4 regions of the Streptomyces sp. NPDC005483 genome follow, and region 1 is predicted to be linked to each of the others. Evidence: riboswitches for the same ligand, from Rfam matches in the RefSeq annotation. Region 1 holds a riboswitch; each other region holds the start of a gene.

Region 1 (5,482 bases):
TGGGCGTCGAAGGGTTCTGCTGTCACCATCGGTCGTTCGCCCTCCAGCCGCCTCTGGCTGGAGGGCGAACGAGTTGTCAAGTATCGCCACGACCTTGTGCGTGCCGAGAATCACGTCCGCGCAGCTCAAGCGGCGTGTTGGTACGCGTGGTCACTCCGCCGAGGCGGTCGTGTCGACGTATGTCGAGGCGAGCGATCTCCATGGGGTCGGTGCTGGATTCGGGGAGTGCGCGCAGCGGCGCGGCTGCCGGCCGGGAGCGATGGGTGCGGTGCTCGTTGTAGAACCGCTCGTACTCACTCAGGGCATGGCGCAGGTGGTGAGCGTTCCAGATGAGGGTGCGGTCGAGAAGCTCGCGGCGGAGGCTGAGCACCCATGTGGAGACGCTTTGCTGCCACCGGCCGGACGCGACAACGCCGCTGATCGCCGAAGCCCCCAACAAGACACCGGCGAGATCCGTCAATACACCAGCTCCGCCACCAGTACCTCGATCACCTGGCCGTGCGTCAGGTCCGATCCAGTTGGTCAACTGACGCACGACAGTTAAGGGCCGGGCCGTCCACACCCACTGACGGACGCTCATACCGCAGCGAGTCGCGACAAACGCGCAGATCAGGGTTGCCGTAGGGAGGACCACTGGCTAATCGCCGAATGCAACGGCGACAACGCTCCCGCCAAAGAACCGTCAAACGGTGACAGGAATGTGAGACACGAGCCCCCACGGTGAGCCATAAATCCCCTCCGACCTGGGCATTTAGCTTGATCGTTAAAATCCGCTCCTATCGAACGCCACGTACGTCCTGTACATTTTTTACAGACAGCTGTCCGCAACGAGGAGGGGTACGCCATGACCCGACCGACCGCCCGTTACGTCCTGCCCGAGTTCCACGAGCGCACGAGCTTCGGGCAGAAGACGATGGATCCGTACTCCAAGCTGCTGGAGGAGCGGATCGTCTTCCTCGGGACGCAGATCGACGACACCTCGGCGAACGACCTGATGGCGCAGTTCATGTACCTCGAGTACCAGGACCCGGACCGGGACATCGCGCTGTACATCAACTCCCCCGGCGGCTCGTTCAGCGCGATGTCGGCGATCTACGACACGATGCAGTACGTCAGTTGCGACGTGGAGACGACGTGTCTCGGGCAGGCCGGCTCCTCCGCGGCGGTGCTGCTGGCGGCGGGCACCCCGGGCAAGCGGTCCGTGCTGCCGGGTGCCCGGGTGGTGATCCACCAGCCCGGGCTGAGCGAGCCCGTGCAGGGACAGGCCAGCGATCTGGCCATCCAGGCCGCGGAGTTGATCCGGGTGCGGGGCTGCCTGGAGGAGATGCTGGTCCGGCACACCGGGCGCAGTCCCGAGCAGGTGAGCGCAGACATCGAGCGGGACAAGATCCTGGACGCGCAGGGCGCCCTGGACTACGGCCTGGCGGACGCGATCGTCCCGAGCCGCAAGTCCGCGCGCACCGCTCCGGGCGCGAGGTGAGGCCTCGATGGTGCCGGACCTGCCACCGCTGCCCGCGCTGACCCGCGCCGAGGGCGAGCTGATCGACCGTTATCTCGACGTGGTCGACCTGCTGGGCCGGATCAACCCGGCCCGGCACGAGGACACCTACGGCGGACTGCGCGCGGCGCAGGCACTGGTGAGCAGGGCGGCCGAGCTGCGCGACGCGCTGGTGCTGATGCACGGCCGGGGTGAGCGTGAACTGCACGCCGCGACGCTGGCACGGGCCCTGCGGGTCCTGGACGGAGAGCGGCGTACGGCCAGGGTCACCGTGCCGCCCGAGCCCGGCGACTGACGCACCGGCAGTGTTTCCGGACGTTCCACGGGTCTGGCGGTGCGTCCGGGGCGCGGTTGAAACGGACCAAAAGACGTACCGCCGTTTGCAGGAGGCGCGGCTCCTTTTTCGCGACCGTCCAGGTTGCGCAACGCGCGTGGTTCAGGAGGGGAATGAGGAGTTTCTGTGCTGGTCGAGGAGGCTGCGGACCCCTGGACGCCCCTTCGAGCGCTCAGGTGTCCACCCGAACGGGTGAGTGGTGAGTAACAACACAAACCCCCGGTTCCATTGGGTTTTTGGGACATCCGTGCGCCAAGATCCCTGACTGACGACAAGCCCCCGCCGCAGCGGCGGGGCGATCCGGGCGGACGCCGAGTCCTGCCGCCGCCCGGATGACCGGTCGACAGGAGTGGATCGGCAGGAGTGGAGGACCCAAGCACGACGGGTCGCCGGAACGGTCACGTCATGACCGGGCCGAGCATCCCTTGGGGTGAAGCCGCGTCAGCGGCCGGGCAACTTCGCCAGCCCGAATCCGACAGGTCATCCTTCACAGGCGGCTGACGAAGGGTTGCGCATGACTGCGCTCAATCGTGTCCCGTCGCTGATGGTCCGAGCCGGTACGGCCTCGGCCTTCGCCATCGCCGCTGTGGGCGGCTCCGTCGTGATCCCGGGCGTCGCAGCCGACGCCGCCGCCTCGACACCGGCGACGCAGGCGCTCAAGGTAGCGGCCTCCAAGAAGGGTTCGCCGTACAAGTACGGCGCCACCGGGCCCCGCCGCTTCGACTGCTCAGGGCTCACGCTGTACTCGTTCAAGAAGGCGGGCAAGAAGCTCCCGCGCACGGCGGCCCAGCAGTACAACAAGACCCGCCACATCGGCGCGGGCAGCCGCAAGGCCGGCGACCTGGTGTTCTTCCACTCGGGTTCGAACGTCTACCACGTCGGCATCTACGCCGGGAAGGGAAAGATCTGGCACGCCCCGAAGACCGGGGACGTGGTGAGGCTGCAGAAGATCTGGACGAAGAGCGTCTGGTACGGCCGGGTCAAGTGACGTCCCGAGGGGGCGGCGGCGACCTGACCTGCCACCGCCCCCTCGGGTCTCCCGGGACGCGTGACACGGGCCCAGATGGTTACCCGTGACGCCATGGCCGACCACCGCCCGTGCACCGCCCGCAACGAGACCCCGCTGGAGCGCGCCGACCGCAACTTCGGCGAGCTGCTCCAGGAACTGCGCGTGACCCAGACCGGGGTGCAGATACTCTTCGCCTTTCTGCTGACCCTGGCCTTCACCCAGCGCTTCCCGTCCCTCGACACCTTCCAGCGCGCCACGTACGTCACCACGCTGCTGCTGGCGGTCGTCGCGGCGGCCCTGTTCACCGCACCGGCGGCCCTGCACCGCTCGCTCTTCCAGCGCGGCGCCAAGGCCCGGATCGTGCAGGTCTCCTCCCGGCTCGCGACGGTCGGCATGGGGGTTCTGGTGCTCGCGTTCACGGGATCGGTGCTGCTCGTGGTGGACGTGACGACGGGCCGGGCCGGCGGAGTGGCCGCGGGCGCGGCGACCCTGCTCGTGTGCCTGGGCCTGTGGGGCCTGCTCCCCCGGCTGGTCCGGCGGGCGGGACTCGCCGAGGAACGGAAGGCGGCGCAGTCGCACTCCACGCCTGCGTCGGCGAGGCGCGAGGTGATCCCGCGAGCCACGGCCCGGCCAGGAACATCACCCCGAGAACCGTCCGCGCGCCTTCGCTGACCCCTTCGGCGCCCCGGGCCGCCCGCGGCCGGTCTGACGCCTCTCACGGCTCCTGCTGCCCCGCCGCTGTGACCGGCTCGGCCGGCACCGCCCACGGGAGTTCGATGGAGACGGTCTTACCGCCTTCCCGGGTGGGCATGACTCTCAGTCGGCCGCCGTACTCGGCGGCGAGCCAGCGGATGATCACCATCCCCCGCCCGTTGTCCTGCTGGACCGCGGCCGGCAGCCGCTTGGGGAAGCGGGGATGGCTGTCGGTGACCCCGATGCGCAGTTGTTCGTCGCGGTCCAGCTCGATGTCCACCGTGAAGGTGGGTGACTGCCCGAAGGTGTGCTGTACGGCGTTGGTGGCGAGTTCGGAGACGATGAGCCGGACGGTCTCGGCGGCGTCCGTGGTGGGCGGCAGCCCCCACTCCGCGAGTGTGCTCAGGACGTAGGTGCGGGCCGCGGAGACCGAGGCGGGTTCGCTCGGCAGAGTGACGGATGCTTCCAGGTGGTCTGCCATGGCGACGTCGTCCCTTTCCGACAGGACCGGAGTCCGACACGGTGCGGATGGTTCGAGTACGGTCCCGGACTGGTGGTTCATCGCCAGAGTGCCATCACCGGGCCTGTGACGGGTGCCGATCCACCGAGATGTGCATATATCTGTCGCTCGAAGCGGTGAACTCTGCGACGCGAGACCGTATTTGGGCGGCTCGTAAGGAGTAAGGAGTAGCGCCATGCAGCACGGCCCCGCGGTGCGCCGGCGGAAACTGGGCGCCGAACTGCGTGCGTTGCGCGCGAGTGCGGGGCTCACCAGCGGTGAAGCGGCCCGGCTCGTGGGCTGGCACCAGTCGAAGGTGAGCCGCATCGAGACCGGTGCCAGCGGGGTGAAACCGGCCGATGTGCGGTTACTTCTCGACGCCTATCGCGTGGGGGACGCGAATCTGCGGGAGCTGTTGCTGGTATTGGCGGGCTCCGACGAGAACGGCGGCCGGCACCACTGGTGGCACGCGTACCGCGGCGTCCTGCCGCCGACGTACCGGGACTTCATCAGTCTGGAGGCCCAGGCGAGCGCGATGCGCACGCTGGAGACCTCGGTCGTGCCGGGGCTGCTCCAGACGCCCGAGTACGCCCGCGCGGTGACCCGGGCCGCGGTGGAGGGTCTCGACGACGAACGTCTCGACGCCCTGGTCGAGGTCCGACTGGCCCGCCAGGACATCCTTCGCGCGCAGCCGCCTCTGAAGTTGAGCGCCGTCCTGGACGAGGCGGTGTTGCGGCGGGAGGTCGGCGGCCCCGAGGTGATGGCCCGGCAGCTGGAGAGACTTCTGGAGGCGGCACGGCTGCCTCAGGTGCGGTTGCAGGTGCTGCCGTTCACTGCCGGGGCGCATGTGGGTATCACGGGGCCTTTCGTAATCTTCTCATTTCCGCGCACTTCTGATCTGGATGTGGTTGTTCTCGACCACTTGACGAGTAGCCTCTATCTCGAGCGGAAAGAAGACCTCCAGGCCTACACCGAGGCCTTCAACACCCTTCGGATCCACGCCCTTTCGCCCGAGGACTCGTTGGATTACCTCGCCGGGATGGGTGACGGCGCGTAAGGAGGCACCATGTCTGCCCTGCCTCGGAACGTAACCTCCAGTACCCGATTGCCCGAAGTGCGCTGGCTGCGCAGCAGCTACAGCACCGGGGCGAACAACTGCGTCGAGACGGCGAGGCCGTCGGCCGGGCCATGGGCCGGGCTGCTCGCCGTACGCGACTCCAAGAACCCGGACGGACCCGCGCTGCTCTTCTCCCCCGAGAGCTGGGCGGGCTTCACCCGCGCGTTCTGACCGCTTCAGTCCGTCCGGCGCACGGCCGTGTCACGCCGACTCATGGTCGTGTTCCGCCGATCACACGTACAGCGCGTTCGATCTGTTCCTCGGAGAGGTCCGCGCGGGCGGTCAGCCTGAGCCGGGAGATCCCGTCGGGCACGGAAGGGGGCCGGAAACAG
Region 2 (5,482 bases), on a different contig from region 1:
CGCGACCGTCGGCTGGGCGGCGAGCCAGGCGAGGGCGACCGTGGCGACCGGGACGGTGTGGGATTCGGCGATGTCGTCGAGCGCTGCGAGGACCTTCCGGCCGCGTTCGGTCTCCAGGTGCTTGCCGGCGCCCGCCTGGCGGGGGCTCTCCACCGTCGTACCGGCGCGGTACTTGCCGGTGAGGAACCCGGAGGCGAGGGCGTAGTACGGGACGGCGGCCAGGCCCTCCCGGGCGGCGACTGCCTCGAGTTCACCCTCGTACGTGTCGCGCGAGACCAGGTTGTAGTGGGGCTGGAGGGCGACGTACCGCGCCAGGCCCTCGCCGTCGGAGAAGGCGAGGGACTCCGCGAGGCGCGCGGCGGAGATGTTGGAGGCGCCGATCGCCCGCACCTTGCCCGCCTTCACCAGCTCGTCCAGCGCGCCGATGATCTCCTCGACGGGGGTCTCGGGCTTGTCGAAGTGGGTGTAGTACAGGTCGATGTGGTCGGTGCCCAGGCGCCGTAGCGACGCCTCGGCCGCCGCCTTGATGTTCGCGGCGGACAGGCCCGGGAAGTCGGGGTGCTGGCTGACCTTCGTGGCGATGACGACGTCGTCGCGGTGGCCGCGGGCCGCCAGCCACCTGCCGATGATCGTCTCGGACTCGCCGCCGGAGTTCCCGTCGACCCACGACGAGTACGAGTCGGCCGTGTCGACGAAGTTGCCGCCGGCCGCGGTGTACGCGTCGAGGACGGCGAAGGACGTGGCCTCGTCGGCGGTCCAGCCGAAGACGTTGCCGCCGAGGGAGAGCGGGAAGACCTCGAGGTCGGAGGAGCCGAGCTTGCGAAGAGAAGTCATGCCATACGTCAACGCCCGCGCCGGACGCCGGTCTTCCGCCACGGCCGCAAAGTCCTCGTAAACAAACGGAATCAGCCGCTCCGAAGCACCGGCAGCCCTGACGTCGGGGGGACGTCGTCAGGGCTGCCGGAGTTCGCGGGAACTCGCGGGAACGTCAGGGGGTGAGGCCCTTGCCGCGCAGCCACGTCATCGGGTCGATGCCGTCGGCCGAGCCGCCCGGGTGGACCTCCAGGTGCAGGTGCGCGCCGGTCACGTTGCCCGTGGCGCCCACGCGGCCGATGACGTCACCCGTGCCGACCTTCTGGCCGACGCTGACATTGATCGAGGACTGGTGGCAGAACCACAGCTCGGTGCCGTCGTCGAGGGTGAGGATCGTGCGGTAGCCGTAGGAACCGGCCCAGCCGGCCTGGGTGATGGTGCCGCTGTGGATCGCCTTGATGAGCGTGCCCGTGGGGGCGGCGAAGTCCAGGCCCGTGTGGTAGCCGGAGGACCACAGCGAACCGGCCTGACCGAAGGTCCCGGTGATGGTGTACGACGAGGTCGGCAGCGTGTACTGCTTGGCGAGCTCGGCCAGGCGCGCGGCCTCGGCCTTCTTCGCGGCCTCCTCCTCCGCCTTCTTCTTCGCGGCGGCGGCCTTCTCCTGAGCGTCCTTCTCCGCCTTGGCGGCGGCCGCGTCGGCCTCCTTCTGGGCGGCGTCCGCGACGGCCTGGGCGGCCTTGGTGTCGATCTGGTCCTGCTGCACCTCGGCCTGGGCCAGGATGCGCGAGCGCAGCGCCTCACCGGCGTCCGAGGTGCCCTGGGCGGTGTCGGCGGTGGTGGCGCCGACGCTGCTGAAGGCGCTCGTGTCGTCCGCGGCGGTGTCGGAGTCGTTCGAGATGAGCGAGCTCACGGAGCCCAGGTCGGGCATGGAGATGGAGACCGGCGGCTTGCCGGTGTTGGCGCTGGCCATCCCGCCCGCGCTGACGGCGGCTATGACGCCGACGCCGAGAACGGTGGAGCTACGGGCGAATCCTCCGCCGCGCTGCTTGGTGACGCGATGCCGGCCTCGTACGGGAGCGAGGGAGTCCGCGGTGGGGTTCCACTCGCCGAGCGGGGCCTCGTCGTCGGCGCGGTAACCGCCGTACACGAGGGTGTCGCTGTTTACGTACGGCGCCTCGGGGGCAGGCGGGTTGGACGCCACGTGGGCGCGCTCCTTTCCTTCCTTCTCGCCTACCGGGTTAGCTGACGGGTTCGGAGCAGGAAGGTCTCCTACGCGCGTATACCGGCCGTGCTGCCACGGCGGCGTACGAGCGATTCACCCCAAGTTGGTGGTTCCCCGGTTCCCTTGCGGAATTCGGCGCGTGAGCACGGAGCCGTCTCTTGTGACGGCTGGGACGACCGCGCTGCGTTATCGAACGTTAATAGACCCGGGGGCCCGATTCCAAGCTGTTCCGCTTGATCATTAACGAAATCCCGCTGGACTTACGGCCCATGAACGGCGAAAAACGGGCGAGTTGGCCCTTCCTCAGGCAACACACAGGCATTGACGGTATGTCAGCTCTTGCGCGGAGGGCGGTCACTCACTCACCCGGCGTCACGAAGACGTCGTACCGTGTGACACGGCCGGGAAAACACTCAGGGCCGGAGTCCAGTGAATGGACTCCGGCCCTGAGCCTTGAGTAGCGGGGACAGGATTTGAACCTGCGACCTCTGGGTTATGAGCCCAGCGAGCTACCGAGCTGCTCCACCCCGCGTCGTTGTGTGACCAGCATACGTCATCCGCGAGGTGGTTCGCGCCAGGGTTGTTCCGGAGGCCCGGTTTCCCGCTCGGCGGCGTACCGTGGCGCCCCTCACGCGCACGAGGAGGGGCCCATGGCGGCAGCCGATGAGCGACCGGTGGAGATCGGCAAGCGGGACATCCCGCTGTCCGGCGGCCGGACGCTGCGGGTGACGGAGTTCGGCAACGGCAGCATCCGACTGGCGGTGCAGGCCGGTTCTCCCTATGTGGTGACGAGCCTGGAGCAGATCGACGACGGAGCCGTCCTGAGACTCTCTCCCGGCCGCGAGGGGTCCAACGCCCACCGGAACTGGGTACGGGACCAAGGGGCCGCCGCGGACGGCCACGGGGAGTGAGCCTCGCCCCGCCCCCGATGGTGTAGCGGGCTACACCGTGCGCCGGGGGTCGTTCGTCTAGCGTGAGCCGCATGTGGAAGTCGGTGCGGCGTGCGGCGATGGCGACCGTGCATCTCTTCGTGGCCGCGGCGATGTGCTTCGGCGTGTACCTCTTCATCACGGTGCTGCTGATCGCCGCCGTGGGCACGGTCGCCGTGGTCGGCTGCTGGCTGCTGCCCGAGGCCGTGCTGCTGATACGGCGGATCGCCGGCGCCAAGCGGAACCTGACCACTCTGTGGACGGGCAGGGAGATCCCCGAGGCGTACACGCCGATGACCGGCACGCTCCGCGAGCGGCTGCGCATCTCGGTGCGGGACCCCGGCACGCTCAGGGACTTCCGCTGGATGCTCGCCTACTACCTCTACGGCGCCCTCCTCGCCCTCGCCCTCGCCCTCCCGCTGTGGCCCCTCGGCCTGGTGGTCGACGGTGTGTGGGCCGGGGCGCTGCGCCGCGACCCCGTCGTCCTTCCGCTGATCGTGCGGCTCGCGGACACCGAGGCCCGCTGGTCGACCGTGCTGCTCATGCCCTCCCCGAAGGCCAGGCTGGCCCGGCGGGTCGAGGAACTGAAGGAGACCCGGGCCGACGCGATCGCCGCGCACGAGGCCGAACTGCGCCGCATCGAACGGGACCTGCACGACGGCGCCCAGGCCAACCTGGTGGCGCTGTCGATGCGGATCGGCCTCGCCAAGCGGGCCTACGACCGTGACCCCGACGCCGCCCGCAAGCTGCTGGACGACGCCCAGTCGCAGGCCGAGCAGGCGCTGACCGAGCTGCGGCACGTGGTGCGCGGGATCCACCCGCCGATCCTCACCGACCGGGGTCTGGTCGGCGCGGTGCGGGCGCTCGCCGCCGGCAGCGGACTGGCCGTGCGTGTGGACGACGGCGGTCTGGACGCGGGCACCCGGGCGCCCGCGGCGGTGGAGGCGGCCGCCTACTTCGTGGTGGCCGAGTCGCTCACCAACGTCGCCAAGTACAGCGGTACCGACCGGGCCGAGGTCCGGCTGGCCCGGACCCGGCGCGGGCTGACCGTGCGGGTGCGGGACGAGGGCCGGGGCGGCGCCGACGAGTCCGCGGGCTCGGGGCTGCTCGGGATGCGGCGCAGGGTCGCCGCGCTCGACGGGACCTTCGAAGTGACCAGCCCCGCCGGGGGCCCGACCGTGATCGATGTGGAGCTGCCGTGCGTGTGGTGATCGCCGAGGACAACGCCCTCCTGAGAGAGGGGCTCGTCCTCCTGCTGACGTCCTCCGGGCACGAGGTCGTGGCCGTCGTCGGCACCGGCCCGGAGATCCTGCCCGCCCTGCTCGACCACCGGCCGGACGTGGCCGTGCTCGACGTGCGGATGCCGCCCGGGTTCCGCGACGAGGGGCTGCGGGCCGCCCTGGAAGGGCGGGAGCGGATCCCGGGACTCCCGGTGCTGGTGCTCTCGCAGTACGTCGAGGAGTCGTACGCCGCCGAGTTGCTGGCGGGCGGCTCCAGCGGGGTCGGCTACCTCCTGAAGGACCGGGTCGGCCGGGTCGACGAGTTCCTCGACGCGCTGGAGCGGGTGGCGGCGGGCGGCACCGCGCTCGATCCCGAGGTCGTCACCGAGCTCCTGACCCGCCGTCGCGACACCCCGCTCGACTCCCTCACCCCGCGCGAGCGCGAGGTGCTGAAGCTGATGGCCGAGGGGCACGACAACACCACCATCGCGAAGACTCTCGTGGTCACCGAGCGCGCGGTCAGCAAGCACATCGGCAACGTCTTCCTCAAGCTGGGCCTGCCGCCGAGCGACAGCGGCCACCGGCGGGTCCTGGCCGTGCTGGCCTATCTGGCGCACACGCCCAGGTGAGGTTCAGCCGACGACGAGTTCGGTCAACTCCGCCAGCGGCAGCGTGTGCTGGGTCTGCAGGACCTTCGCGCGCAGGTAGCGGACGTTGTGGGCGGTGGTGAAGACCCCGGTGGGGACACGGTCGCGGACGTCGATGCCGAGGTCGCGCAACTGGCCCGCCTTGTCGGGGTTGTTGGAGAGCAGGTCGAGCTCGGCGATCCCGAGGGCCTGGAGCATCTGCGCGGCCGCCGTGTAGTCGCGGGCGTCCTCGGGCAGGCCGAGGGCGGTGTTCGCGGCGTAGGTGTCGAGGCCCTGGTCCTGGAGGGCGTACGCGTCGAGCTTGTTGTAGAGGCCGATGCCGCGGCCCTCCTGGCGCAGGTAGAGCAGGACACCACCGCGCTCGGCTATGCGCTCGACCGCCTCGCGCAGCTGCGGGCCGCAGTCGCAGCGGGCGGAGCCGAAGACGTCGCCGGTGAGGCATTCGGAGTGCAGGCGCACCAGCGGGACGGCGCCGGGGGCGGGGTCGCCGAGGACGACGGCGAGGTGCTCCTGCCCGTCGGCCAGGCCGTGGAAGGTGACGAGTTCGGCGTCTACGCGGTAGCCGTCCCCGAAGCGCAGCGGGACGCGGACGCGGGAGCGCTGGGTGGCGGCGGGCAGGTCGGGCATGCGGGTACTCCGGTCCGTAGGCAC
Region 3 (5,482 bases), on a different contig from region 1:
ACAGTTCGGGTTCGGTCGACGGGATCTGCTGCGTCACGGGGGCTCCTCCCAGCCGGGCTCCGCCGACGCGACTCGTCGGCGGGGCGCGCTCTCGACCATACGACATGGATTCCTGGGGCAATGAGTTGTCCACAGGGACGGCAATCACTTGTCCACAGCCGTTGCAGCCAGGGCTGTCAGCCATTGATGATGTTGGTGCCTGAGTGCACCTGTTGGCACCTGTTCGAATCTGTGAGGGACACCATGCTGGAGATCGCCGACAACGGCCGTACGTGGATTCTGTCCGGGCCGGCCAGCAGCTACGCCCTGCACCTCACGGCCGAGGACGAGCTGCTGCACCTGCACTGGGGCCCGAGGATCGCCCTGGCCGACGCCGAGACCCTCGCCGTACGTCCGCTGCCCGAGTACTGGCCCTTCGAGTCCCCGCTCGACGGACGCGAGGAGTACCCCGTCGAGGGCGGCCCCCGCTTCACCCGCCCCGCCCTGTCCGTGCGCACCGACGAGCGGCGCGGCACCGAGTGGAGCTTCGAGGCGTACGACACCGAGGGCGACGAGCTGCGGCTGCGGTTCCGCGACGGCGGGCTGGGCATCACGCTGCACTACCGGATGCGCGACGACATCCTGGAGCGCTGGGTGACTCTGGACAACCAGGGCCCGGCCCCGGTCGAACTGCTGCGCGCCGACTCCGCCACCTGGACCCTGCCCGACCGCGAGGACGGCTGGCGACTGTCCCAGCTGCACGGCCGCTGGGCCGCAGAGTCCCTGCTCTCCCGGACCCCGCTCACCTACGGCGAGAAGGTCATCGGCAGCCGCCGCGGCCACACCGGCCACCAGCACCTGCCGTGGGTCGCGCTCGACACCGACGCAACCGAGGAGCGGGGCGAGGTCTACGGCGTCGCCCTCGGCTGGTCGGGGTCCTGGCGGATCGCTGTGGCGCAACTGCCCGACGCGCGCGTGCAGATCACCGGCGGCGCCGGATACGACGACTCGGGGCTGCTCCGGCTGGCGGCCGGGGAGTCCTTCACGACGCCCCTCTTCGCCGGTCTCTGGAGCGACGAAGGCTTCGGCGGCGCCAGCCGAGCCTGGCACGCCTACCAGCGGGCGTACGTCATCCCGGACGCGGACCAGGACCGACCCGTGCTGTTCAACTCCTGGGAGGCCACGAACTTCGACATCTCCGAGGAGCAGCAGCTCACCCTGGCCCGACGTGCCGCGTCGATCGGCGTCGAGCTGTTCGTGGTCGACGACGGCTGGTTCGGCGCCCGCACCAGTGACCGGGCCGGGCTCGGCGACTGGGCGCCCAACCCCGACCGCTTCCCCTCCGGCCTCAAGCCGCTCGGTGACTCCGTGCGCGCGCTCGGCATGCAGTTCGGCATCTGGGTCGAGCCGGAGATGATCAACCCGGACAGCGAGCTGTACCGTGCCCACCCGGACTGGGTGCAGTACCAAGCGGGACGAAAGCGGACGGAGTTCCGCAATCAACTCGTACTGAACCTCGCACGCGAGGATGTTCAGGAGTATCTGTGGGAGCAGCTCGACACCCTGCTCTCCTCGGCCCCGATCGACTATGTGAAGTGGGACTTCAACCGCTGCTTCACGGACGCGGGCTGGCCCGGCGAGCCCTACCCGCAGCGCCTGTGGGTCGACCATGTGCGCGGCTTCTACGCCCTGCTGGACCGGTTGCGGGAGGCTCACCCGGGCGTGGCCTTCGAGTCCTGCTCGGGGGGTGGCGGCCGGATCGACCTCGGGGTGCTCGGCCGTACCGACCAGGTGTGGACCTCGGACAACACCGACCCCCTCGACCGGCTCGCCATCCAGCACGGCTTCAGTCAGATCCACCCCGCGCGCGTGATGGCGGCCTGGGTCACCGACAGTCCCAACACCCAGCTCAACGGACGGGTGAGCTCTCTGCGGTTCCGGTTCGTGAGCGCGATGGCCGGAGTGCTCGGAGTGGGTGGGGACCTCTCGGAGTGGACCGATGAGGAGCTCGCCGAAGCCGGGCGGTGGGTGGGTCTCTACAAGGAGATCCGGCCCCTGGTGCAGCGCGGCGACCTCTACCGGCTGCGGCCTCCGCGGGGCGGACTGAGCGCGGTGCAGTACGTGCTCGGGGGCGAGACCGTCGTCCTCGCCTGGCTTCAGGCACAGAAGTACGGCGAGCCCGTCCCCTCGCTGCGGCTGCGGGGGCTCGACCCGGCGGCGTCGTACGAATGCCCCGAAACGGGCGAAGTTCACCGGGGGGTCGTATTGCTGCATCACGGGCTCCGTACCGGTTTGCGTGGAGACCTTGATGCGACGGTTATCCGACTGCGTCACATATAGGGCTTCTGTCCGAATTGATGGCCTCCTTCCAGCTCCGCCCGGGATGAGGGTTCCTGTGAATTCGTGACGTGAGGAGCGTCATATCCGTGACGGTGCGTCGCCCGTCATGTTCACGTAATTCGCAGGCCGCTCAAGGGGATTTGGGCGGGTGGAGGGTGCTCGATTCACGCAGGGTGACCGGTAATTCGCATTCGGGATCAAGGGAAACGCATATCCGGGCAACCTCTCACTTGTCCCTTTGTGTCTTGCTCGTTTACGTTCGCCACCGATCCGGTCGGACGCCCAATCCTGCCGCCGAACGGATTCCCCACACTCACTCACCCGTGCACGGCAGGAGCGGGGGACCCACAGGTATCACCGCCTGTTCCGGTCTCCGGAACGGCTTGGGGTATAGCCGCGTCTCGGCGCGGCCGGGCATCTCCAGCCCGCACCCGACAGCTCACCTCGCAGGCGCCGGAGAGGAATTCGCCATGCCCGCGAAGGGTAAGCACCGCCGTCCGAAGTCCCAGCGTTTCACCCGCTCGATCGCCGTCGCCGGAACCGGAGGCGCCGCGCTCGCGCTGCCGTTCATAGGCGCCACCGGCGCTCACGCCGCCACCCCGCAGTCCGTTTCGGAAAAGGCCGTTCAGTCGATTCCGGTCTCGCAGAAGTCCGCCGAAAAGACCGCTGCCGAGAAGAGCACCGCGAAGACCTCGACGGTGCGCACCTATTCGGTGCGGGTCGGCGACTATCTTTCGAAGATCGCCGATGAACAGAACGTCAGGGGTGGCTGGAAGAGGCTCTACGCCGACAACCGTGCGGCCATCGGCGACGACCCGTCGCTGATCCACCCGGGCCTGAAGCTCTCGATCGACAAGAAGGCAAAGGCGAGCACGGCGAAGACCGGGTCCTCCTCCTCGGCGTCCTCGGCGAAGGCCGAGAAGGCGGAGTCGAAGAAGTCGTCCTCGAATTCAACGGCTGCCACCCAGAGCTCCGACACGACCAGCAGCTCCAGCGGCTACACCCTCCCGGTCAGCGGCGCCACCATCGGAACGGGCTACCGCGTCGCGGGCAGCATGTGGTCCAGCGGCTACCACACCGGCGTCGACTTCGTCGTCCCGACCGGCACCTCGCTCAAGGCCGTGGCCGCGGGCACGGTCGTCTCCGCGGGCTGGGGCGGCGCCTACGGCAACCAGGTCGTCATCAAGCTGAACGACGGCTACTACGCGCAGTACGCCCACCTGTCCCAGCTCTCCGTCTCGGCCGGTCAGACCGTGACCGAGGGTCAGCAGATCGGCCTCTCCGGCGCGACCGGCAATGTGACCGGCCCGCACCTGCACTTCGAGATCCGCACCACGCCGGACTACGGCTCCGACGTGGACCCGGTCGCCTACCTCCGCTCGAAGGGTGTCGCCGTCGGCTGACGCCCCCCTGTGCCACCGAAGGCCGGACCCCGATCCCCGGGTCCGGCCTTCGGTGTTTCGTCAGCGACTCCCACGCGTGAGTGTGTGCCCCTTCATGATCACTTCATTGCGTTCTTGTGGCGAGGGGGCTCAGGGCGTCGACAGGGAGGGGAGGGTGGAGACAGAGTGAACTCCGTTGCCGCGTAAGCGCTTTCTACGACCTTCGGAGGTCACCGTGTCCGGCGTCGACCGACGCACCGTCTTCAAGGGCGCCGCAGCCGCGGCCGCCCTCACCCAGTTCTCCTGGGCCCAGTCCCGTACCGCCGCCGCGGCGGCCGGCGACGACGACGACACCGAGCTCCACTGGCTGGAGGGCTCTCCGCCCGACGCCCACGCCGGTGCCACCTGGGGCGTGCCGTGGGCGCGCGGCACCCACCGCCCGGAGCAGCGGTTCCGGCTCGCCACCACCGGCGGCGACGAGGTCCCGGTCCAGAGCTGGCCCACCGCCTACTGGCCCGACGGCTCGGTGAAGTGGACCGCGCACGCGATCGCCCCCGACGCACCGCGGGCCGACGGCTATCTGCTGAGCGCGGGCAGTCCGGCCGAGCCCGCCCACCGGGTCACCGTCGGCCGGGGCGTCGGCGGCCGGATCGAGGTGTCGACCGGCGTGATCACCGCCGTCTTCGGGGCCAAGGGCTCCGACACCGTCGTACGCGGCATCCGGCGCGGCACGACCGAGATCGCGCGCGACGGACGGCTGGTGGCCCTGCGCCAGGACTCCGTGCGCGAGGGCGCGGACCTCGACAGCTTCGCGGGCCGGATCGAGAAGATCACGGTCGAGCAGGACGGCCCCGTCCGTGCCGTGATCCGGGTCGAAGGGCGGCACCGGCACGGCGGCAGGGCCTGGCTGCCGTTCGTGCTGCGGTTCGCCTTCTTCGCCGGTGCGGAATCCTTCCGCCTGGTGCACACCTTCGTCTGGGACGGCGAGCAGCGGCCCGGCTCCGACCAGGGTGACTTCCTGCGCGGACTCGGCGTCCGCTTCACCGTGCCGCTGAGCGATCAGCCCTACGACCGCCACGTGCGGTTCGCCGACTCGGGCGGCGGCCTGTTCAGCGAGGCCGTCCAGGGAGTCACGGGGCTGCGGCGCGACCCGGGCGCGGCGGTGCGGGCCGCGCAGATCGCCGGCGAACGGCTGCCGGACACCGCCACCTGGGACACCCGGGTGGCGAGCCGGCTGGCGTACATCCCGCGATGGGGCGACTACACGCTCACCCAGCCGACCGCCGACGGCTACCAGATCCGCAAGCGCACCACGGCGGGCTACGGCTGGATCCCGGCCGCGGCCGGACAGTGCGCGGCCGGCTTCGGATACGCCGGCGGCGCGAGCGGCGGACTCGCCTTCGGCCTGCGGGACTTCTGGCAGCGGCACCCCGCCCAACTCGATGTGCGCGGCGCCGAGTCCGCGGCCGCCGAGGTCACCCTCTGGCTCTACTCACCCGAAGCCCAGCCCCTCGACCTGCGCTTCTACCACGACGGCCTCGGTCAGGACACCTACGAGGAACAGTCCGACGGCGGCCTGGAGATCACGTACGAGGACTACCAGCCGGGCTTCGGCACCCCGTACGGCATCGCCCGCACCAGTGAACTGACCTTCTGGGCCGTGGCGAAGACCCCGCCCGCCGATGTCCTGGCGGCCCAGGCGAAGGCCGTGGCCGCACCTCCGCTGCTCGCCGCCACTCCCCAACGGCTGCGCTCCGCAGGCGTTTTCGGCGACTGGGCGC
Region 4 (5,482 bases), on a different contig from region 1:
GCCGGCGGACCCCTCGCCGACGGCCGGGATGGCCGTCACGATCACCGCGTCGTACGCGTCGTCGGCCAACGCGCGCGCGAGGGCCGCGTGGAAGTCCTCCGGCGCGGCCGCCGTGGTCAGGTCCAGCGGGGTCGACGGCCGCAGGCCCTCGGCCACGCACGCGTCGTAGGTGAGCAGGCCGAGCGATTCGGAGTTGCCGAGGATCGCCACCCTGGGTCCGGTGGGCAGCGGCTGGCGGGCCAGCAGGAGGCCGGTGTCCACGAGTTCGGTGATGGTGTCCACGCGGATCACCCCGGCCTGCCTGAGCAGCGCGGACACCGTCGCGTGCGGCAGGCGCGTGGCGCGGACGGCGTGGCCCTGCGGGGCGGTGCCCGAACCCTGTACGACGACCAGGGGCTTCGCCGCCGCCGTACGCCTGGCGAGGCGGGTGAACTTGCGGGGGTTGCCGATGGACTCCAGGTACATGAGGACGACGTCGGTGTCCGGGTCGTCGTACCAGTACTGAAGGACGTCGTTGCCGGAGACGTCCGCGCGGTTGCCGGAGGAGACGAAGGTGGAGACGCCGGTCACGCCGGTGACGCCGCCGCCGCGCCGGTGCAGCCGGGAGAGCAGGGCGATGCCGATGGCCCCGGACTGGGCGAACAGGCCGATCCGGCCGGGGCGGGGCGCCTCGGGGGCCAGCGAGGCGTTGAGTCGGACGTCCGGGGAGGTGTTGATGACGCCGAAGGCGTTCGGGCCGATGATCCGCATGCCGTATGCGCGCGCGTGGCGCACGAGTTCACGCTGGCGCTCGCGTCCTTCGGGGCCGCTCTCGGCGTACCCGGCGGAGAGCACGACGAGTCCCTGCACGCCATGGGCACCGCACTCGGCGACGACCTCGGGGACGTGCTCGGCCGGTACGGCGACGACCGCGAGGTCGACGGGGCCGTCGATGTCCCGCACCGAGCGGTGTGCCGGGATCCCGTCGAGCTCCTTCTGCTCTTCGGGGAACGCCTTGTTCACGGCGTACAGGCGGCCGTTGAAGCCGTGGTCCCGGATGTTGGCGAGCACGCTGCGGCCCACACCGCCGGGGCTGCGGCCGACGCCCACGACGGCGACGGAACCGGGGGTGAGCAGCCGCTGTACGGACCGCGACTCGGCGCGCTGCTCGCGCGCGTACTGCACGGCGAGCGAGCGGTCGGTGGGCTCCAGGTCGAACTCCAGGCGTACGACGCCGTCCTCGAAGCTGCGCTTCTGGGTGTACCCGGCGTCGGTGAACACCTTGATCATCTTGACGTTGGCGGGCAGCACCTCGGCGGCGAAGCGCCGGATGCCGCGCTCGCGGGCGACGGCCCCGATGTGCTCGAGAAGGGCGGAGGCCACGCCGCGCCCCTGGTGGGCGTCCTGGACGAGGAAGGCGACCTCGGCCTCGTCGGCGGGGGCGGAGGCGGCCATCCCGTCGGCTCCGATGCGGTCGTAGCGTACGGTGGCGATGAACTCGCCGCCGACCGTGGCGGCGAGCCCCACCCGGTCCACAAAGTCGTGGTGCGTGAAGCGGTGGACGTCCTTGGCGGACAGGCGAGGGTAGGGCGCGAAGAAGCGGTAGTACTTCGACTCGTCCGAGACCTGCTCGTAGAAGCTGACCAGGCGATCGGCGTCGTCGACGGTGATGGGCCTGATGCGCGCGGTGCCGCCGTCGCGCAGCACCACGTCGGCCTCCCAGTGGGCGGGGTACTCGTGCCGGTCCGACGCGCTCTGCATGGGCCCCAGAGTACGGCTCGCGTACGACAACGGCGCGAGGCAGTCTGTGGAGAACGCGCGAGAACGCGCAAGGACGGAAGTCGGGCCGAGGCCGCGGTCCGACGTCTCACCCCGGAGGGACTCCAGGTCCGTTCCGGAGACGCTTCACGTGTGGGAAACTGGTCTAGACAACCCTGAACACCGAAGGGCAGCATCACATGGCTGAGCGCCGCGTCAACGTCGGCTGGGCCGAGGGCCTCCACGCCCGCCCCGCTTCCATCTTCGTCCGGGCCACCACGGCCGCAGGTATCCCGGTGACGATCGCCAAGGCCGACGGCAACCCCGTCAACGCGGCCTCCATGCTGGCCGTTCTCGGCCTGGGCGCGCAGGGCGGCGAGGAGATCGTCCTCGCCTCCGACGCCGAGGGCGCGGACGCGGCCCTCGACCGGCTCGCGAAGCTGGTCGCCGAGGGTCTCGAGGAGCTTCCCGAGACCGTCTGAGCAAAGGTGCCCTGAAAAGCATCGAAGGGCTCGTCCGAATTATCGGGCGGGCCCTTCGCATTTCCCTTCCGCGGGCAGCAGAAATAGTCCCCCGCGAATTACTCCCTCTTTGTATACGGTGCCCGTGTTAATGCCGCACACCCGTCACGTTTACAGGATGTTGCGAGGTCCTCACACGGTCCGCGCGGTCCTGCCCGGAAACGAACCGCAGCCGGTGCACCGCGCCCGAGCGCTCGGTGTGCAGCGCCGTGATCGCCCGCGCGCGCTCGCCGTCCCCGCGTGCCACCGCGTCCACGATCGCGCCGTGCTCGACCCAGGACTCCACGGGGTCGGCGGGCGCGTCCACGACGTACATCCACGCGATCTTGTGCCGCAGCTGGGTCAGCATCGAGGTCAGCGCCGGGCTGCCGGAGGCTTGCGCGAGCGTCTCGTGGAACCAGCCCCCCAAGGAGCGCAGATCGTCGCTGTTGCCCCGCCTGGCACGCTCCTGGCCCAGCCTGACCAGGCCGCGCAGCACCTTCAGATGGGCCTCGGTGCGCCGCTGGGCGGCCCGGGAGGCGCCGAGCGGTTCCAGGAGCATGCGCATCTCCAGGAGGTCGGCGCCCTCCTGCTCGGTCGGTTCGGCCACGCACGCGCCCGCGTGCCGCCGCGTCACCACGAAGCCCTCGGCCTCCAGGGTGCGCAGGGCCTCGCGGACCGGGACGCGGGAGACCCCGTAGCGGCGGGCGAGCAGTTCCTCGGTGAGCCGGCTCCCGCGCTCGTGGACACCGGCGACGATGTCGTCGCGGATCGCCGTGCATACCGAGTGCGCCGGAATACGCATGTCCGACCTCCGTCTTAATCCCCGTGAAACGTCGCCGATTGACGTGTGTTCAGTGACTCTATTGCAATGAGCGGGAATTTCCGACGGCGGACCGGAATCCAGGGATATTTTTTGGACAACGGGGCGCTGGAAACGACGAAACCCCGGCTCGGAAGAGCCGGGGCCTCGCCAGGATCGCGCGGTGGGTCGTCAGACGTTCACGCCGTGCGAGCGCAGGTACGCGACGGGGTCGATGTCCGAGCCGTACTCGGGGGTGGTGCGCGCCTCGAAGTGCAGGTGCGGCCCGGTGGTGTTGCCGGTCGCGCCGGACAGCCCGATCTGCTGGCCGGGGGTGACCGACTGGCCGACCGAGACGCCGATGGACGACAGGTGGCCGTACTGGGTGTACGTGCCGTCGGCCATCCTGATCACGATGTTGTTGCCGTACGCCCCGCCCCAGCCGGCCTCGACGACGGTGCCGCGGCCGACCGCGTGCACGGAGGTGCCGCTGGCGGCGTGGAAGTCGACACCGGTGTGGCTGCCGGACGACCACAGGGAGCCGCCGCTCTTGTAGCCGGTGGAGATGTAGGAGCCGGAGATCGGGGCGACGAAGGCGTTGAGGCGCTTGCGCTCGGCCTCGCGGGCGGCGCGCTCCTTGGCCTCGCGTATCTCCTTGGCGCGCGCCTCGGCCTTGCGCTTGGCCTCCGCCGCCGCCTTCTTCTGCGCGGCGGCCTGCGCCTGGGCCTCGGCCTGGGCGTCGAGCTGGTCCGCGAGGGAGTCGCCGACGCTGACGACCGGCATCAGGCCGGTCTGCTCGACGGAGTTGTCGGCGGCGAGCGCCGGGGCGGCGAGGGTGCCGATGACGCCGGTGGTGGCGAGGGCCGCGACGCCTGCCGCGCGGGCGGTGGTGCGCTTGATGCGGCTGGGACGACGGTGCTTCCCGGTGGCGCAGGTGAACGCCATGTGGTGGCTGGTCCTTTCCTTCCTTCTCGCCTACCGGGTTAGCTGACGGGTTCGGAGCAGGAAGGTCTCCTACGGACCCCCTCGCGGTGCGCGGGCGTCCGATTCACCCCAGGGACTTGGTGGGTCCCCGGCTCCCCTGGCTCGCGCCATGCGGGGACTCGGCGATGACTGTCCGGTGCCGCGGGCGCGGCTCGGTGCCTGACGGACAGCCCAGAGGACGCTAAGCGGGGCCACTTTCAATCCCCAAACCGATCGGGGTGTTTGTAGCGCATCCCACAGGGCAGACAGGCAACCTCCTGCCCAATTCGGACATCTAAGAGATCTGGGTGTCGAAGGGGCCCTGGCGACACTCGTGTCACCAGGGCCCCTTCGAGTCAGGGTTCGTCTACTCGGCCGTCACGACCTTGACTTCGCCGATGCCGAGGGCCTCGACGGGCTCCTTGATGGCGGCCGCGTCACCGACCAGGATCGTCACCAGCCGGTCCACCGGGAAGGCGTTCACGACCGCGGCGGTGGCCTCGACGGTGCCGGTCGCGGCGAGTTGCTGGTACAGGGTCGCCTGGTAGTCGTCGGGCAGGTGCTGCTCGACCTGGTCGGCCAGTGTGCTCGCGACGGCCGCCGCGGTCTCGTACTTGAGCGGCGCCACACCGACGAGGTTCTGTACGGCGACGTCCCGTTCGGCGTCGGTGAGTCCGCCCTCGGCGAGCGTGCGCAGCACCTTCCACAGGTCGTCCAGCGCGGGACCGGTGTTCGGGGTGTCGACCGAGCCGCTGATGGCGAGCATCGCGGCGCCCGAGCCGTCCGGGGCGGACCTGAGGACCTGGCCGAACGACCGTACGCCGTAGGTGTAGCCCTTCTCCTCGCGCAGGACGCGGTCCAGGCGGGAGGTGAGGGTGCCGCCGAGGCAGTACGTGCCGAGCACCTGCGCGGGCCACACGCGTGCGTGCCGGTCGGCGCCGACGCGGCCGATCAGCAGCTGCGTCTGGACGGCGCCGGGGCGGTCCACGATGACGACCCGGCCGGTGTCGTCGGCGGTCACCGGCGGTACCGGGCGCGGCTGAGCCGTGGAGCCGGTCCAGGAGCCCAGGGTGTCGGCGAGCAGCGCGTCCAGGTCGATGTCGGTGAGGTCGCCGACGACCACGGCGGTCGCGGTGGCGGGCCGCACGTGCTTCTCGTAGAAGGCGCGTACGGCCGCGGAGTCGATGTTCTCGACGGTCTCCCCGGTGCCCTGGCGCGGGCGCGACATGCGCGAGTCCGCCGGGAACAGCTCCCGGGAGAGCTCCTTGGCGGCGCGGCGGGACGGGTTGGCCAGCTCGTGCGGGATCTCGTCGAGGCGGTTGCGGACGAGCCGCTCGACCTCGCTGTCCGCGAACGCGGGTGCCCTGAGCGCGTCGGCGAGCAGTCCGAGCGCCTTGGCGAGGCGGGAGGCGGGCACTTCGAGGCTGAGGCGGACGCCAGGGTGGTCGGCGTGCGCGTCGAGGGTGGCGCCGCAGCGCTC

Evidence for each region. Region 1 has a riboswitch for cyclic di-AMP ahead of ABZT06_RS44010 (C40 family peptidase). Riboswitches for the same ligand answer to the same signal wherever they lie in the genome.
Region 2: another riboswitch for cyclic di-AMP. It lies ahead of ABZT06_RS40140 (M23 family metallopeptidase); the one in region 1 lies ahead of ABZT06_RS44010 (C40 family peptidase).
Region 3: another riboswitch for cyclic di-AMP. It lies ahead of ABZT06_RS00910 (M23 family metallopeptidase); the one in region 1 lies ahead of ABZT06_RS44010 (C40 family peptidase).
Region 4: another riboswitch for cyclic di-AMP. It lies ahead of ABZT06_RS03910 (M23 family metallopeptidase); the one in region 1 lies ahead of ABZT06_RS44010 (C40 family peptidase).

The regions. Positions count from the first base shown of each region.
Region 1 covers NZ_JBEXEA010000044.1:54,204-59,685, reverse strand. Annotated here, with positions in the region: gene ABZT06_RS44030 (hypothetical protein) at 1-29, opposite strand, end outside; gene ABZT06_RS44025 (hypothetical protein) at 77-460, opposite strand; gene ABZT06_RS44020 (ATP-dependent Clp protease proteolytic subunit) at 845-1,480, shown strand; gene ABZT06_RS44015 (hypothetical protein) at 1,488-1,793, shown strand; cyclic di-AMP (ydaO/yuaA leader) riboswitch at 2,132-2,343, shown strand; gene ABZT06_RS44010 (C40 family peptidase) at 2,347-2,820, shown strand; gene ABZT06_RS44005 (DUF6328 family protein) at 2,914-3,513, shown strand; gene ABZT06_RS44000 (ATP-binding protein) at 3,557-4,015, opposite strand; gene ABZT06_RS43995 (helix-turn-helix transcriptional regulator) at 4,230-5,090, shown strand; gene ABZT06_RS43990 (DUF397 domain-containing protein) at 5,100-5,321, shown strand; gene ABZT06_RS43985 (8-amino-7-oxononanoate synthase) at 5,362-5,482, opposite strand, start outside.
Region 2 covers NZ_JBEXEA010000033.1:21,612-27,093, forward strand. Annotated here, with positions in the region: gene ABZT06_RS40135 (aldo/keto reductase) at 1-834, opposite strand, end outside; gene ABZT06_RS40140 (M23 family metallopeptidase) at 989-2,014, opposite strand; cyclic di-AMP (ydaO/yuaA leader) riboswitch at 2,026-2,183, opposite strand; tRNA gene ABZT06_RS40145 (tRNA-Met) at 2,494-2,567, opposite strand; gene ABZT06_RS40150 (hypothetical protein) at 2,686-2,946, shown strand; gene ABZT06_RS40155 (histidine kinase) at 3,018-4,175, shown strand; gene ABZT06_RS40160 (response regulator transcription factor) at 4,163-4,813, shown strand; gene ribA (GTP cyclohydrolase II) at 4,817-5,458, opposite strand.
Region 3 covers NZ_JBEXEA010000001.1:200,724-206,205, forward strand. Annotated here, with positions in the region: gene ABZT06_RS00900 (tyrosine-protein phosphatase) at 1-37, opposite strand, end outside; gene ABZT06_RS00905 (alpha-galactosidase) at 244-2,319, shown strand; cyclic di-AMP (ydaO/yuaA leader) riboswitch at 2,628-2,785, shown strand; gene ABZT06_RS00910 (M23 family metallopeptidase) at 2,790-3,722, shown strand; gene ABZT06_RS00915 (Tat pathway signal sequence domain protein) at 3,937-5,482, shown strand, end outside.
Region 4 covers NZ_JBEXEA010000002.1:127,521-133,002, reverse strand. Annotated here, with positions in the region: gene ABZT06_RS03925 (GNAT family N-acetyltransferase) at 1-1,740, opposite strand, end outside; gene ABZT06_RS03920 (HPr family phosphocarrier protein) at 1,938-2,219, shown strand; gene ABZT06_RS03915 (GntR family transcriptional regulator) at 2,347-3,042, opposite strand; gene ABZT06_RS03910 (M23 family metallopeptidase) at 3,232-3,984, opposite strand; cyclic di-AMP (ydaO/yuaA leader) riboswitch at 3,998-4,158, opposite strand; gene ABZT06_RS03905 (pitrilysin family protein) at 4,370-5,482, opposite strand, start outside.